DNA from 3 places in the Variovorax sp. P2_H12 genome. Region 1 is predicted to be linked to each of the others. Evidence: predicted binding sites of a transcription regulator. Region 1 holds the regulator's gene; each other region holds the start of a gene.
What was found. The regulator LexA, encoded in region 1, represses DNA repair genes until DNA is damaged. The targets are predictions, from matches to a motif close to ACTGTATNNNNATACAGT.
Positions count from the first base shown of each region.

Region 2: recA (recombinase RecA) is a predicted target of LexA. The motif match lies at 2,569-2,586, and genes of this name have one in related genera.
Region 3: AC1DYK_RS30320 (ATP-dependent helicase) is a predicted target of LexA. The motif match lies at 1,909-1,926, and genes of this name have one in related genera.

Region 1 covers NZ_JBFUFO010000024.1:309-4,791, forward strand. The annotation lists partial or broken gene AC1DYK_RS18425 (nucleoside monophosphate kinase) at 1-57, shown strand, start outside; gene AC1DYK_RS18430 (DUF6152 family protein) at 58-531, opposite strand; gene AC1DYK_RS18435 (hypothetical protein) at 550-966, opposite strand; gene AC1DYK_RS18440 (asparaginase) at 971-1,960, opposite strand; gene lexA (transcriptional repressor LexA) at 2,035-2,709, shown strand; gene AC1DYK_RS18450 (hypothetical protein) at 2,856-3,194, shown strand; gene AC1DYK_RS18455 (D-2-hydroxyacid dehydrogenase family protein) at 3,313-4,320, shown strand; gene AC1DYK_RS18460 (MFS transporter) at 4,317-4,483, shown strand, end outside.
Region 2 covers NZ_JBFUFO010000004.1:137,344-141,826, reverse strand. The annotation lists gene AC1DYK_RS04250 (sensor histidine kinase N-terminal domain-containing protein) at 1-1,129, opposite strand, end outside; gene AC1DYK_RS04245 (response regulator) at 1,214-1,888, opposite strand; gene AC1DYK_RS04240 (MarR family winged helix-turn-helix transcriptional regulator) at 2,018-2,503, opposite strand; gene recA (recombinase RecA) at 2,648-3,778, shown strand; gene recX (recombination regulator RecX) at 3,789-4,238, shown strand; gene argC (N-acetyl-gamma-glutamyl-phosphate reductase) at 4,455-4,483, opposite strand, start outside.
Region 3 covers NZ_JBFUFO010000050.1:52,664-57,146, forward strand. The annotation lists gene AC1DYK_RS30320 (ATP-dependent helicase) at 1-1,896, opposite strand, end outside; gene corA (magnesium/cobalt transporter CorA) at 2,108-3,094, shown strand; gene AC1DYK_RS30330 (5'-methylthioadenosine/adenosylhomocysteine nucleosidase) at 3,213-3,971, opposite strand; gene AC1DYK_RS30335 (ABC transporter substrate-binding protein) at 3,968-4,483, opposite strand, start outside.

The DNA of each region.
Region 1 (4,483 bases):
GGCGTCGGCAGCGTCGACGACATCACCCAGCGCGCGCTCGCCGCCCTGATCAGCTGATCAGGCCGGGCTGGAGCGCAGCCCGTAGGCCTTGCCGTCGACGAACAGGTACTCGACCCGCATCACGGCGTCGCCCTTCTCGTCCTTGGTGCCGAAACCGACGGCCGAGACGGTGGTCCCCGGCTGGATCTCGCGCACCTTCCAGGCCTCCATCCGCGTCAGCGGCGCCAGCTCGAGCTCCCACTGACGGTCCTTGCGGCGCGGCACCGTGGCCTTCGCCAGCAGGCCGGGGCCGTCGACCGGGGCGCTTTGCGCCGGCAATTCGCGTTTCGACAGGTCGCCGGGCGTCTTGAGGTCGGGCGGTACTTCGATCACCAGCTCGGCGTGCGGGTTCTGCCAGCGCGCGCTCACCACCTTGCCTTCCAGGTAGAGCGGCCGGTCCTGGTCGAAACTGCTCCATCCGTGGTGGGCCCAGGCGAACGGCATCGCTGCGGGCAGCGCTGCAACGGCGAACATCAGGCTGCGACGTTTCATGCAGGGGGCTCCTTTCGCTCAGTAGGCGATCCAGCGGCCGCAGAACACGACGGCCAGCCAGATCGCAGTGGACGACAACATCTGTATCCGCGCCAGCCAGTCAAGTTTCGCCAGCGAGCGGCGGCCGTGGAACCACAGCGCGTTGCAGCCGGCCACGAGCAACAGCCCCATCTTCACCAGAAACACGCGGTTGGCGAGCAGCTCTGCGGGCTGGGTGGCGAACATCAGAGATCCGCTGGCTGCCGCGAGCGCGAAGCCTGTCAGCGCGATGGTCAGCGACAGCCTGGCCAGCCCCATGATCGGCAAGGCGGCCACACGGCCGAACACCCGAACCTCGAGCGCCACCAGATTGCCCAGGAGCAGCGCGATGCCGACGATGTGCGCGACCTCGAGCGCCGGATAGGCCCAAGGAATCGTGCGCAGCGCGTCGAGCATGGGGTCAGGCGGCCGGGCCGCTCGCCAGCAGTTCGAGCATCAGCGCGATCCGCGCCTTGACCGGACTCAGCGCCCCGGCGTCGCGCAGGCGCTGGTCGGGTCTCGGCAGGATCCGCCCTTCGGCGCAGCGCGTCGCGCGCACCACCGCCACGCCCTCGGCCTGCGCCCGAAGCGCCGCGGCTTCCAGCGCGTGGTGCAGCGTGCCGTTGCCGGTCGCGGCCAGCACGATCCCCTGCACCGGCTCGACGGCGCCGCGCCGGCGCTCCTCGAGCAGCGCATCGACGAGGGTGCCGCGCGCTTCGGCGTGGCTCGCGAGGATCTCCACGCGGGGCCAGGTCGCCGCGCCCGCCATGCGATCGAAGACGGCTCGAGCGGCCGGGTCGCCTGCCGGCCAGCACCTGAGCAGGCGCACCGTGCCTTCCTCGACATAGGCCAGCGGGCCGGCATCGCCCGAATCGAAGGCATCGAGCCTGTAGGTATGGACCTTCCGGACCTCGAGGGCGCCGTGAACGGTCCCCGCGCAGACGGCGACCACGCCGCATGCGTGCGGCGTCGCGGCGACGACGATGGCATCGCGCAGGTTCTGTGGTCCGTCGGGTGCAAGGGCGCTGGCCGGCCGCATCGCGCAGGTCAGGACCACCGGCTTCGAAGGCGCCAGCACCGACTGGAGGAAGAACGCGGTTTCTTCCAGCGTGTCGGTCCCGTGCGTGATGACGATGCCCGCCACATCTCGCTCTGCGAGCCAGTGGGCGCAGCGCTGCGCCAGCGCCCGCCAGATGGCGACGCCCATGTCCTTGCTGTCGACCTGCGACACCTGCTCGGCCTCCAGCCCGATGCCAGCAGGAGCGTCGATGCCGTGCAGCAGATCGGCGACGCCGACCTCGCCGGCGGTGTAGCCGATGTTGTCGCTCGCAGTGCCGGCACGTCCGGCGATGGTGCCGCCGGTGCCCAGGACGATCACGCGGCGCTCACGGTTCACGGAGATGGGGTCCATGGCTTGCCAACTTTTCAAAACTGGTTAAAAATACAGGTACTGGACGTTTAGCCAGTACCCCGTCAGGAGTCACCATGCAGTTCGCAGTCAAGCTTACAGCCCGCCAGCAGCAGATTCTGGATCTGATCCAGAGCGCCATCGCACGCACCGGTGCGCCCCCCACGCGGGCCGAGATCGCCGCCGAACTGGGGTTCAAGTCGGCCAACGCAGCCGAAGAGCATCTCCAGGCGCTGGCGCGCAAGGGTGTCATCGAGCTCGTGAGCGGCACCTCGCGTGGCATCCGGCTCAAGGGCGACGCACTGCGCTCCCTCAACGAATCCCGCAACAACCAGTTCTCGCTCTCCCTGCCGGGCATGGCACAGCTGGCATTGCCGCTGATCGGCCGCGTCGCCGCCGGATCGCCGATCCTCGCCCAGGAACACGTCGACAAGACCTACTACGTCGAGAACACCCTCTTCCAGCGCCAACCCGACTACCTGCTCAAGGTGCGCGGCATGTCCATGCGCGACGCCGGAATCATGGACGGCGACCTGCTGGCGGTCCAGGCCACCAAGGAAGCCCGCAACGGCCAGATCGTCGTGGCGCGGCTGGGAGACGAAGTCACGGTCAAGCGCCTCAAGCGCAACAAGCAGGTCATCGAGCTGCACGCCGAGAACCCCGACTACCCCACGATCGTGGTCCAGCCCGGCGAGCCCTTCGAAATCGAAGGCCTGGCGGTCGGCCTGATCCGCAACACGATGCTGATGTAAGGGCCAGTTCCGCGCCTGCGGTCACGCATGCGCACCCGATCCGGCCGCAACAGGTGGCGGGCGTATGGCGCGAAGAGCCATCACCCTGTCGAGGCCGATGAAAGCAATCCTGCCTGTGTTCAACCTCTGATTTTTCTGGAGTTCACATGGGAATCGCTCTCCTCAGCATTGCTGATCTTCTGACGCCGCTGCAGTCGCTGGCCAACCGCTGGATGCCACGGCGCCGTCCGGGCCGCACGATGTCATCGGGCCTGCGCTACGTCGGCGTTCGTCCCAGCTGCGGGCTTCGCCAGGGCGCTCCGGCAGCTGCAGGTGCGCCGGCACGCCCCCTGCGCGTCGTCCGGACGGTCGATGCGCAACAGCCGGGCCGGGCCGCCGGTCGTGTGGTGATCTCGGGCCGCATGGCGGATGTGTGTGCGGAGCTCGACCGCCTGGTGGCGCTGGAGGCCGCCGAGGCCACGCCCCGGCCAGCCCACATGCACTGAGCCCGCCCGCGAGGCGGACGCCGGCGTCGAGCAGGCGCCGGCAATCCGGGCCGACGCAGCAGACAAGTCGAGATACGCCGACACAGCATCCCGGTCGTGCGAGGCACAATGGCACGCCATGAACATTGTGATCCTCGACGACTATCAGGATGCGGTGCGCAAGCTGAGCTGCGCCTCCAAGCTCGACGCCTATGCGGCCAAGGTCTACACCAACACGGTCAAGGGCATTGGCCAACTCTCGGTGCGCCTGAAGGACGCCGATGTGATCGTGTTGATCCGCGAGCGCACCCAGATCTCCAGGCAACTGATCGAGAAGCTGCCCAAGCTCAAGCTGATCTCGCAGACCGGCCGGGTCGGCAGCCATGTCGACGTCAACGCCTGCACCGAGCAGGGCATCGCCGTGGCCGAGGGCTCGGGCTCGCCACTTGCACCGGCCGAACTGACCTGGGCCCTGATCATGGCCGCGATGCGCCGGCTGCCGCAGTACATCAGCAACCTGAAACATGGCGCCTGGCAGCAGGCGGGCCTCAAATCGGCCTCGATGCCACCGAATTTCGGTCTCGGCTCGGTGCTCAAGGGCAAGACGCTGTGCATCTGGGGCTATGGGCGCATCGGCCAGTTGGTGGCGCGCTACGGCCAGGCATTCGGCATGCAGGTCGTGATCTGGGGCCGCGAACAGAGTTGTGCCAAGGCACGCTCCGACGGCTTCCAGGTGGCGTCCGACCGCGAGACCTTCTTTGCCGCGGCCGACGTGCTGTCGGTGCATCTGCGGCTGACCGACGAGACGCGGGGCCTGGTCACGCTCGAGGATCTCTCGCGCATGAAGCCGACCGCATTGTTCGTCAACACCTCGCGCGCCGAACTGGTCGAGCAGGATGCGCTGCTGGCGGCACTGAACCGCGGCCGCCCCGGGCTGGCGGCGATCGACGTCTTCGAGAGCGAGCCGCCGCTGCAGGGCCATGCGCTGCTGCGTCTCGAGAACTGCATCTGCACGCCGCACATCGGCTACGTCGAGCAGGACAGCTACGAGATGTACTTCGGCCAGGCTTTCGACAACGTCGTCAGCTTCATCAAGGGCAACCCCACCAACATCGTCAACCCCGGCGCGCTGCAGGTCCGCCGTTGAAGCGGCCTGCCCTGCCGGCTGCCCTGTGGGCCCTGCTGGCGGGCAATTTCGTGATCGGCACCGGCGTGATGGTGGTGCCCGGCACGCTCAACGAACTGAGCCAGTCCCTGCAGGTCAGCGCGGCCACGGCGGGTCAGTTGATCACCGCGGGTGCGATCGTGAT
Region 2 (4,483 bases), on a different contig from region 1:
CCAGCACCCGCGCGGTGATCACGCCGGGCCGCTCGGGCACCGACGGCGTGTAATTGATCGCGTTGTCGACCAGGTTGCGCACCAGCTCCTTCAGCAGCGTCGGATTGCCTTCGAACACCACGCCGGGCGAGCCCGCCTCCGCGCCCTCGTAGCCCAGGTCGATGCGCTTGTCGATGGCGCGCGGCACGGCCTCGCGCACCACCTCGATCGTGAGTCGCGCCAGGTCGCAGGGCTGGCGCCCGATGGCGGCGCCGCTGCCCTCCGCGCGGGCCAGCGACAGCAACTGGTTGACCGTGTGCGTGGCGCGCACGCTGGCGCGGCCGATCTGCTTGAGCGACTGCTTGAGTTCGTCGGCATTGGCGCCCTCGCGCTGGGCCAGGTCGGCCTGCATGCGCAGGCCCGCCAGCGGCGTCTTGAGCTGGTGCGCGGCGTCGGCAAGGAAGCGCTTCTGGGTGCCGATCGAGTCGTTGAGCTTGCTCAGCAGGTCGTTGACCGACAGCACCAGCGGCACCACTTCGAGCGGCACCGAGGATTCGTCCAGCGGGCTCAAGTCGCCCGGCTTGCGCTCGCGGATGCGCGCCTCGACCACCGACAGCGGCTTGATGCCTCGCACCAGCGCCAGCCAGATCAGCAGCACCGCCAGCGGCAGGATCGCGAATTGCGGCAGCAGCACGCCCTTGATGATCTCGGTGGCCAGCACCGACTGCTTCTCGCGGGTCTCGGCCACCTGCAGCAGCGCGAACGGCGCGTCGGGCGTGCTGCCGGCGACCCAGAGCGAGGCGATCCGCACCTGGCGGCCGTGCATCTGGCCGTCGCGCAGGTAGACCACGCCCGGCACCGGCGGGTCGTCCGTGCCCGGGAACGGCACGTCGCGCTCGCCGCTCAGCAGCGTGCCGTGGCCGTCGAGCAGCTGGTAGTAGACCTGGTCGATGTCGTCGCTGCCGAGGATCTCGCGCGCCGGCTGCGGCAGCACGAACTTGATCTGGCCGTTGTCCGCGTCGACCAGCCGGGCCAGGGTCTGGATGTTGGATTCCAGCGCCCGGTCGAAGGGCGCGTTCGCGATGCCCTGCGCCACCAGCCAGGTGACGCCGATGCTGACCGGCACCAGCAGCAGCAGCGGCGTGAGCATCCAGTCGAGGATCTCGCCGAAGAGAGAGCGCTGCGCGCGCTGAAAGAGTTTTACCAAGCGTCTGGCCGGACGGAGCGGGGCCGGCTACGAGGGGATCTTTTCGAGGCAATAGCCGAGCCCGCGCACCGTGGCGATGCGCACCGGCCCCTTCTCGATCTTCTTGCGCAGGCGGTGGATGTAGACCTCGATCGCATTGAGGCTCACCTCCTCGCCCCATTCGCACAGGCGCTCGACGAGCTGGTCCTTGCTCACCAGCCGTCCGGCGCGCTGCAGCAGCACCTCGAGCAGACCGAGCTCGCGCGCCGACAGCTCGAGCATCTTGCCGTCGAAGGTCGCGACCCGGCCGGCCTGGTCGTAGACCAGCGGGCCGTGCTTGATCGCGTTGCTGGTGCCGCCCATGCCACGCCGCGTGAGGGCGCGCACCCGCGCCTCGAGTTCCTGCAGCGAGAAGGGCTTGGCCATGTAGTCGTCGGCGCCGTAGTCCAGGCCCTTGACCCGTTCCTCGACGCTGTCGGCCGCGGTCAGCACCAGCACCGGCAGCTGCGAGCCGCGGGCGCGCAGCCGCTTGAGGATCTCGAGGCCATGCATGTTGGGCAGGCCGAGGTCGAGAATCAGCAGGTCGAACTCCCGGTTGGTCATCAGCGCGGCATCGGCCTGCGAGCCGGTCGCGACGTGGTCGACCGCCGAACCCGAGGTGCGCAGGCTGCGCAGCAGGGCATCGGCCAGAACCTGGTCATCTTCTGCAATCAGTATTCGCATCCTAGGCTCACCCCCAGCCTCGCCCACTTCGTGTGGCTCTGCACCCCCTCTCCGGGGGCAACCCCAGCGGCCCGGCGGAGCCGGTTCCGCGGGGTTCCTGGACTTGGTCGCGCCAAGCCCCTTCAGATTCTAGGCCGCCGTGTACGCCTCGAGTCCAATGGTTACCACGGTGGCGATCTCGCTGCCGACGCTGGCGCGGAATTCCTCCTCGGCCTGCGCCACGGCGCTGCGGAAGGCCTCGAGCCAGGCCAGGCCGTCGGTGGTGAACAGCACCCGCCGCGCCCTGGCATCGAGCGGATCGGGCCCGCGCTGCACCAGCCCCCAGGCCTCGCACTGGTCGACCAGGGCGCCCATCGCCTGCTTGGTCATGCCGGCCCGCTCGGCCAGTTCGGTCAGCCGCGAGCCGTCGCGCGCCAGATGGCGCGTGATGTGGATGTGGGCGGCGCTCACCTGCGCGCGCGCCGCGAGGTTCGACAGCGCCAGCGGCGCCCCGGCGTCATGCGCCATCAGCGCCAGCACCCGCTCGTCGAAGCGCCGCATCGCGTGGCCCAGCAGGCGGCCCAGGTGGGTCTGGCGCCAGGCGTCGTGGTCGATCGGAAATTGCGTGCCGGACATGACAGTCGATAGTAAAGCAAACTGATCAAAAATTGGATTTTTCTGGATCAATCCGCCCCTACACTACTGTTCAAGCATCCAGCCTGTAATTAAAAGCAGCGGGATGAATTTCCCGCAACCCGTTGATATTCAAGGAGTTCTCACATGGACGCAGTCGTCAAAGGCGCAAGCATCTCGGTCGCCAACAGCGAAAAGGCCAAGGCCCTCCAGGCCGCGCTGGCCCAGATCGAAAAGCAGTTCGGCAAGGGCACGATCATGCGGCTCGGCGAAGGCGAGGCGCTGGAAGACATCCAGGTGGTATCCACCGGCTCGCTGGGCCTGGACATCGCGCTCGGCGTCGGCGGCCTGCCGCGCGGCCGCGTGATCGAGATCTACGGTCCTGAATCCTCGGGCAAGACCACGCTCACCCTGCAGGTCATCGCCGAGATGCAACGCCAGGCCGGCACCTGCGCCTTCGTCGATGCCGAGCATGCGCTCGACGTGCAATATGCCCAGAAGCTCGGCGTCAACCTGTCCGACCTGCTGATCAGCCAGCCCGACACCGGCGAGCAGGCGCTCGAGATCGTCGATTCGCTGGTGCGCTCGGGTGCGGTCGACCTGATCGTCGTCGACTCGGTCGCCGCGCTCACCCCCAAGGCCGAAATCGAAGGCGAGATGGGCGACTCGCTGCCCGGCCTGCAGGCCCGCCTGATGAGCCAGGCGCTGCGCAAGCTCACCGCCACGATCAAGAAGACCAACTGCATGGTCATCTTCATCAACCAGATCCGCATGAAGATCGGCGTGATGTTCGGCTCGCCCGAAACCACCACCGGCGGCAATGCGCTGAAGTTCTACGCCTCGGTGCGGCTGGACATCCGCCGCATCGGCACCATCAAGAAGGGCGACGAGGCGATCGGCAACGAGACCAAGGTCAAGGTGGTCAAGAACAAGGTCAGCCCGCCCTTCAAGACGGCCGAGTTCGACATCCTGTTCGGCGAGGGCATCAGCCGCGAAGGCGAGATCATCGACATGGGCGTCAATGCCAAGATCGTCGACAAGTCCGGCGCCTGGTACGCCTACAACGGCGAGAAGATCGGCCAGGGCCGCGACAACGCGCGCGAATTCCTGCGCGAGAACCCCGAGCTGTCGCGCGAGATCGAGAACAAGGTGCGCGAATCGCTGGGCATTCCGCTGCTGGCCGAGGCGGTGGCGAACGTCGACGCGGCGGTCGAGAAGGCCGACAAGCCCGAGAAGGCCGAGAAGGCCGAGAAGGCCGAGAAGGCCGACAAGAAGTAACCCGGCCGCCATGGCTTTCAGTGCGCCGTCGCTCAAGGGGCGCGCCCTGCGCCTCCTGAGCCAGCGCGAGCATTCGCGCGCCGAACTCGAGCGCAAGCTCAAGAAATACGAGGAAGAGCCCGGCACCCTGGCCCGGGCCCTCGACGAGCTGGCCGCCAAGGATTTCATCAGCGAGGCGAGGGTGGTGCAGTCGGTGCTGCACCAGCGCGCGGCCCGCATGGGCGCGGCGCGTGTGCGCCAGGAATTGCTGCACAAGGGCATCGCCCCCGAGGCGGTGGCCGAGGCGGTCGCCGGCCTGCAGGGCAGCGAGTTCGATCGCGCGCTCGAAGTCTGGAAGCGCCGCTTCGGCGCGCTGCCGCAGGATGCGACCGAACGTGCCCGCCAAGTTCGGTTCCTGATGGCGAGGGGATTCGCCGGTGCCATCGTGGCCAAGGTCCTGCGGCACGACCCCGAAGAATAGGCCGGCGCAGCCCGGCCTTGTTGGTGAAACACCGCGGAACCGGCTTTGCCGGGCCGCTGGTGTTGCCCCCGGTAGGGGGTGGGCGGGCTACACGCAGTGAGCCCAACCTGGGGGCGAGCAACATTTCTACCGTGGAACCGGCTTCGCCGGGCCGCTGGTGTTGCCCCCGGTAGGGGGTGGGTGCCCGACACGAAGTGCGGGCAACCTGGGGGCGAGCTAGATATTCAACATCAGTTTCAGGTTCT
Region 3 (4,483 bases), on a different contig from region 1:
GGCGCGGGTCATCGCGACATAGAGCAGCCGGCGCTCCTCCTCGAGTTCGAGGGCGCCCTGCGCCACGTCGGCCGGGATGCAGCCGTCGACCACGTTCAGCACGTGGACCGAGCTCCACTCCTGCCCCTTGGCCGAATGGATGGTCGAGAGGATCAGGTAGTCCTCGTCGAGCAGCGGCGGTCCGGGCCGGTCGCTGGTGGCCTCGGGCGGATCCAGCGTGAGTTCGGTCAGGAAGCGCTCGCGCGAGGCATAGCCGGCGGCCAGCCGCGCGAGTTGCTCGACATCGCCGCGGCGCAGGCCGGCATCGTCGTGCAGGCGCTCCAGATGCGGGACATACCACTGCAGCGCGAGATCCATGTCGGCCGGCCAAGCGAGCGCGGGATCGCGCAGGGCGGCGTAGATGGCTGCGAAGCGGGCCCATTCGACCTGCGCCGCGGCCGGCGGCACGAAGGCCTGCACCGCAGCGCCGGGATCGGCGGCCTCGGCCATCGCATCGAGCAGGCGCGTCGAGGTGACCGGGCCGATACCCGGGATCATCTGCGTGACGCGAAAGCCGGCCATTCGGCCACGCGGGTTCTGCGCGAAGCGCAGCACCGCGAGCAGGTCCTTCACGTGGGCGGCCTCGAGGAACTTGAGGCCGCCGTACTTCACGAAAGGAATGTTGCGCCGCGCCAGTTCCAGCTCGAGCGCGGCGCTGTGGCTCGAGGTGCGGAACAGCACCGCCTGCGACTTCAGCGCCAGGCCGCCTTCGCGGTGCGCGAGCACGCGTTCGGCGACGAAGCGCGCCTGCTGGGCCTCGTCGGGCACCAGCACCAGCTGCGGCCGTCCGGCCGAGGGCTTGTCGGTCCAGAGGGTCTTGGCATGGCGTTCGGCGGCGGCCGCGATCACGGCGTTCGACACATCGAGGATCGGCTGCGTCGAGCGGTAGTTGCGCTCCAGCGTGACGACGCGCGCGGGCCGGTCGAACTGCTGCGGGAAATCGAGGATATTGCGAACCGTCGCGCCGCGGAAGGAATAGATCGACTGGGCGTCGTCACCCACCACCGTCAGGCCGCGGCCATCGGGCTTGAGAGCGCGCAGGATGGCGGCTTGCAACAGGTTGGTGTCCTGGTATTCGTCGACCAACACGTGGTCGAAGCGCGCGCCGATCTGGGCGGCCAGCGCGGGCTCGGCCACCATGCCTTCCCAGTACAGCAGCAGGTCGTCGTAGTCGAGCACCTGCTGCTGCTGCTTGGCCGCTACATAGGCGCCGAACAGATTCTTCAGTTCGCCCTCCCATTCGGCGCACCAGGGAAAGGCTTCCTTCAGCACCCGGGCCAGCGGCGCACAGGTGTTGACGGTGCGCGAATAGATCGAGAGGCAGGTTCCCTTCTGCGGAAAGCGCCGGGCCATGGAGGACAGGCCGATGTCGTGGCGCACCAGCCCCATCAGGTCCTCGGCATCGCCGCGGTCGTGGATGGTGAAGTTCTCGCCGAGGCCGATCTGCGCCGCGTACTCGCGCAGCAGCCGTGCGCCGATGCCGTGGAAAGTGCCGGCCCAGGGCAGCGCCGGCGGCGTCTGCGAAGCCAGCCCCAGCACGCGCATCAGAACCTGGCCCGCGCGGCGCTCCATCTCCTGCGCGGCGCGGCGCGAGAAGGTCAGGAGCAGGATGCGCTGCGGGTCGGCGCCGCCGGCGATCAAGTGCGCCACGCGGTGCGCGAGCGTGCTGGTCTTGCCCGAGCCCGCGCCGGCGATCACGAGCAGCGGCCGCGGGTCCTGCTGCGCGGGGTCGAGCGCGGCGTCGACGCCGTGCAGCACCGCGGCGCGCTGCGCGTCGTTGAGCTTCGCGAGCGCCTCCGCGAGCCGTTCGGCCTGGCTCGTGGCGCCGGGGGAAGTGGGTGTCTCAACGCGCTGCATCGCCGCAACTGTACTGTATGTCCGTCCAGCCTCAGGGCGGCGCCGTCACGGCCCGGATGACATAATCGCGCCTCGCTGCAACCGGAGACTCCCGCATGGAAATCGACCCGTCTCGGCAGCTTTCACTTCCCCTCTGACGCGTCGTCGGCGAGGGAATTGAAAGCGCCCACACCCCTCGCCCAACCGCCAGACATTTCACGGGAGTGAGCCCATGCTCAACATCTTCACGCTTGCCAACGGCCGCCTCGTCCAGGAAGAGATCGAGGCCCTCGAAGAGCTTTCCAAGTTCCAGCCGATCTGGGTCGATCTCGAATCGCCCACGGTCGAGGAAAAGCGCTGGATCAAGCAGTACTACGGCCTGTCGATCCCCGAAGACGCGATGGACGAGGACATCGAGGAATCGGCTCGCTTCTACGAGGAAGACAACGGCGAACTGCACATCCGCAGCGACTTCCTGATCGACGACGACGAGAACCCGCGCTCGGTGCGCGTGGCCTTCATCCTCAACCAGCACAACGCCGAGCTGCGCAGCTGCGGCGTGCTGTTCTCGATCCACGACGAGGACGTGCCGGTGTTCCGCCTGCTGCGCATGCGCGCGCGGCGGGCGCCGGGGCTGATCGAAGACGCCAAGGAAGTCCTGCTGAAGCTGTTCGACGCCGATGCCGAGTACTCGGCCGACACGCTCGAGAACATCTATGACGAGCTCGAATCCGCAGGCAAGAAGGTGCTGTCGGGCAACGTCAGCGACGAGCTGGCCGGCGAGGTGCTCGGCCTGATCGCGCGCCAGGAGGACTTGAACGGGCGCATCCGCCGCAACGTGATGGACACGCGCCGTGCCGTCAGCTTCATGATGCGCAGCCGCATGCTGAATGCCGAGCAGTTCGAGGAGGCGCGGCAGATCCTGCGCGACATCGAGTCGCTCGACAACCACACGGCCTTCCTGTTCGAGAAGATCAACTTCCTGATGGCCGCGACCGTCGGCTTCATCAACATCAACCAGAACAAGACCATCAAGATCTTCTCGGTCGCCAGCGTGGCGCTGCTGCCGCCGACCCTGATCGCGAGCGTGTACGGCATGAACTTCAAGTTCATGCCCGAGCTCGACTGGGGCTATGGCTACGGCTTCGCGATCGTGCTGATGATCGCCAGCGCGCTGGTCCCGATGTGGTACTTCCGCCGGCGCGGCTGGTTGAAGTGACCACCCCGTTGCCTGCTCACTTCGTGTAGCCGCCTCCCCCTCAAGGGGCGCACCCAGCGGCCCGGCAGAGCCGGTTCCGCGGGTGCCCCGAACAAAGTGGCCTGGGCGGGCCTGGTTCTTATGGCGGCGGCAGCGTCGCCAGCCAGGCATCGACCAGCGCCAGGCTGTAGCGGCTCGCGACCGCCGAGACGAAGCGCGTGAAGTCGCCATGCGCCGCATCGTCGGCGCGATCGGAAATGGTGCGCACCGCGGCGAAGGGCACGCCGTAGTCGTGGCACACCTGGGCCACCGCGGCGCCCTCCATCTCGACCGCCAGCGCGTCGGGCAGGTCGCGGCGAAGCACGGCGCTTTCGGCTGCGGTCGAGACGAAGCGGTCGCCGCTCACCAGCAAGCCGCGATGCACCGTCGGCGCGGCCAGGCCGAAGTCCTCGACCACCTGCGGCCCCAGCAGGCCAACCGGGTCGCGCAGCATCTCGGCGGCCACCGCCGCGAGCGAATCGCCGATCGCGGTGTCGACCGCGAAACGGGCGTGGCCGGTCAGCGGCACCTCGTACCTCGGGAAGATCGGCGAGGCGTCGAGGTCGTGCTGGAGCAGCCTGGTGGCGACCACCACGTCGCCCACCCGGACGCCCGGCGCCAGCCCGCCGGCGACGCCGGTGAAGACGATCGCGCGGACCTTGAAGCGCTCGAGCAGCACCGTGGCCGTGAGGGCCGCCGCCACCTTGCCGATGCGCGACAGCACCGCGACCACCGGCTGCCCGCGCAGGTGCCCGACCCAGAAGTCCCGCCCCGCCACGTGCACGCGCTGCTCGTCGGGCATCTGCGCGAGCAGTGCACTGAGCTCCTCGTGCATCGCGGCGACCACGGCGATCGTCATTGCTTGATATCGACTCCATAGAACGTGTGGCGGCCGAAGGGACTGAGCTTGAAGTCGACCACCTCCTTGCGCACCGGCTTCAGCTGCACCGCATGCGCGATCGTGAACCACGGCGCCTGCTCCTTGAAGATCACCTGCGCCTTCTTGTAGAGCGCGTCGCGCTCGGCCTGCTGGGGGACATTCTTGGCCTTCACGACCAGATCCTCGTAGGGCTGGTAGCAGAACTTGGCCACGTTGCTGCCGCTGGCCGATTGCGCCGAGGCGCAGCCCAGCAGGGTGTAGAGGAAGTTGTCGGGGTCGCCATTGTCGCCGGTCCAGCCCAGCATGCCCATCTGGTGCTCGCCGGCCTGCATGCGCTTCCTGTACTCGCCCCACTCGAAGGTCTTGATCTCGGCCTTGACGCCGACTTTCGCGAGATCGGCCTGCATCAGCTCGGCGATGCGCTTGGCATTCGGGTTGTAGGGCCGCTGCACCGGCATCGCCCACAGGTCGGTCGTGAAGCCGTCGGGATA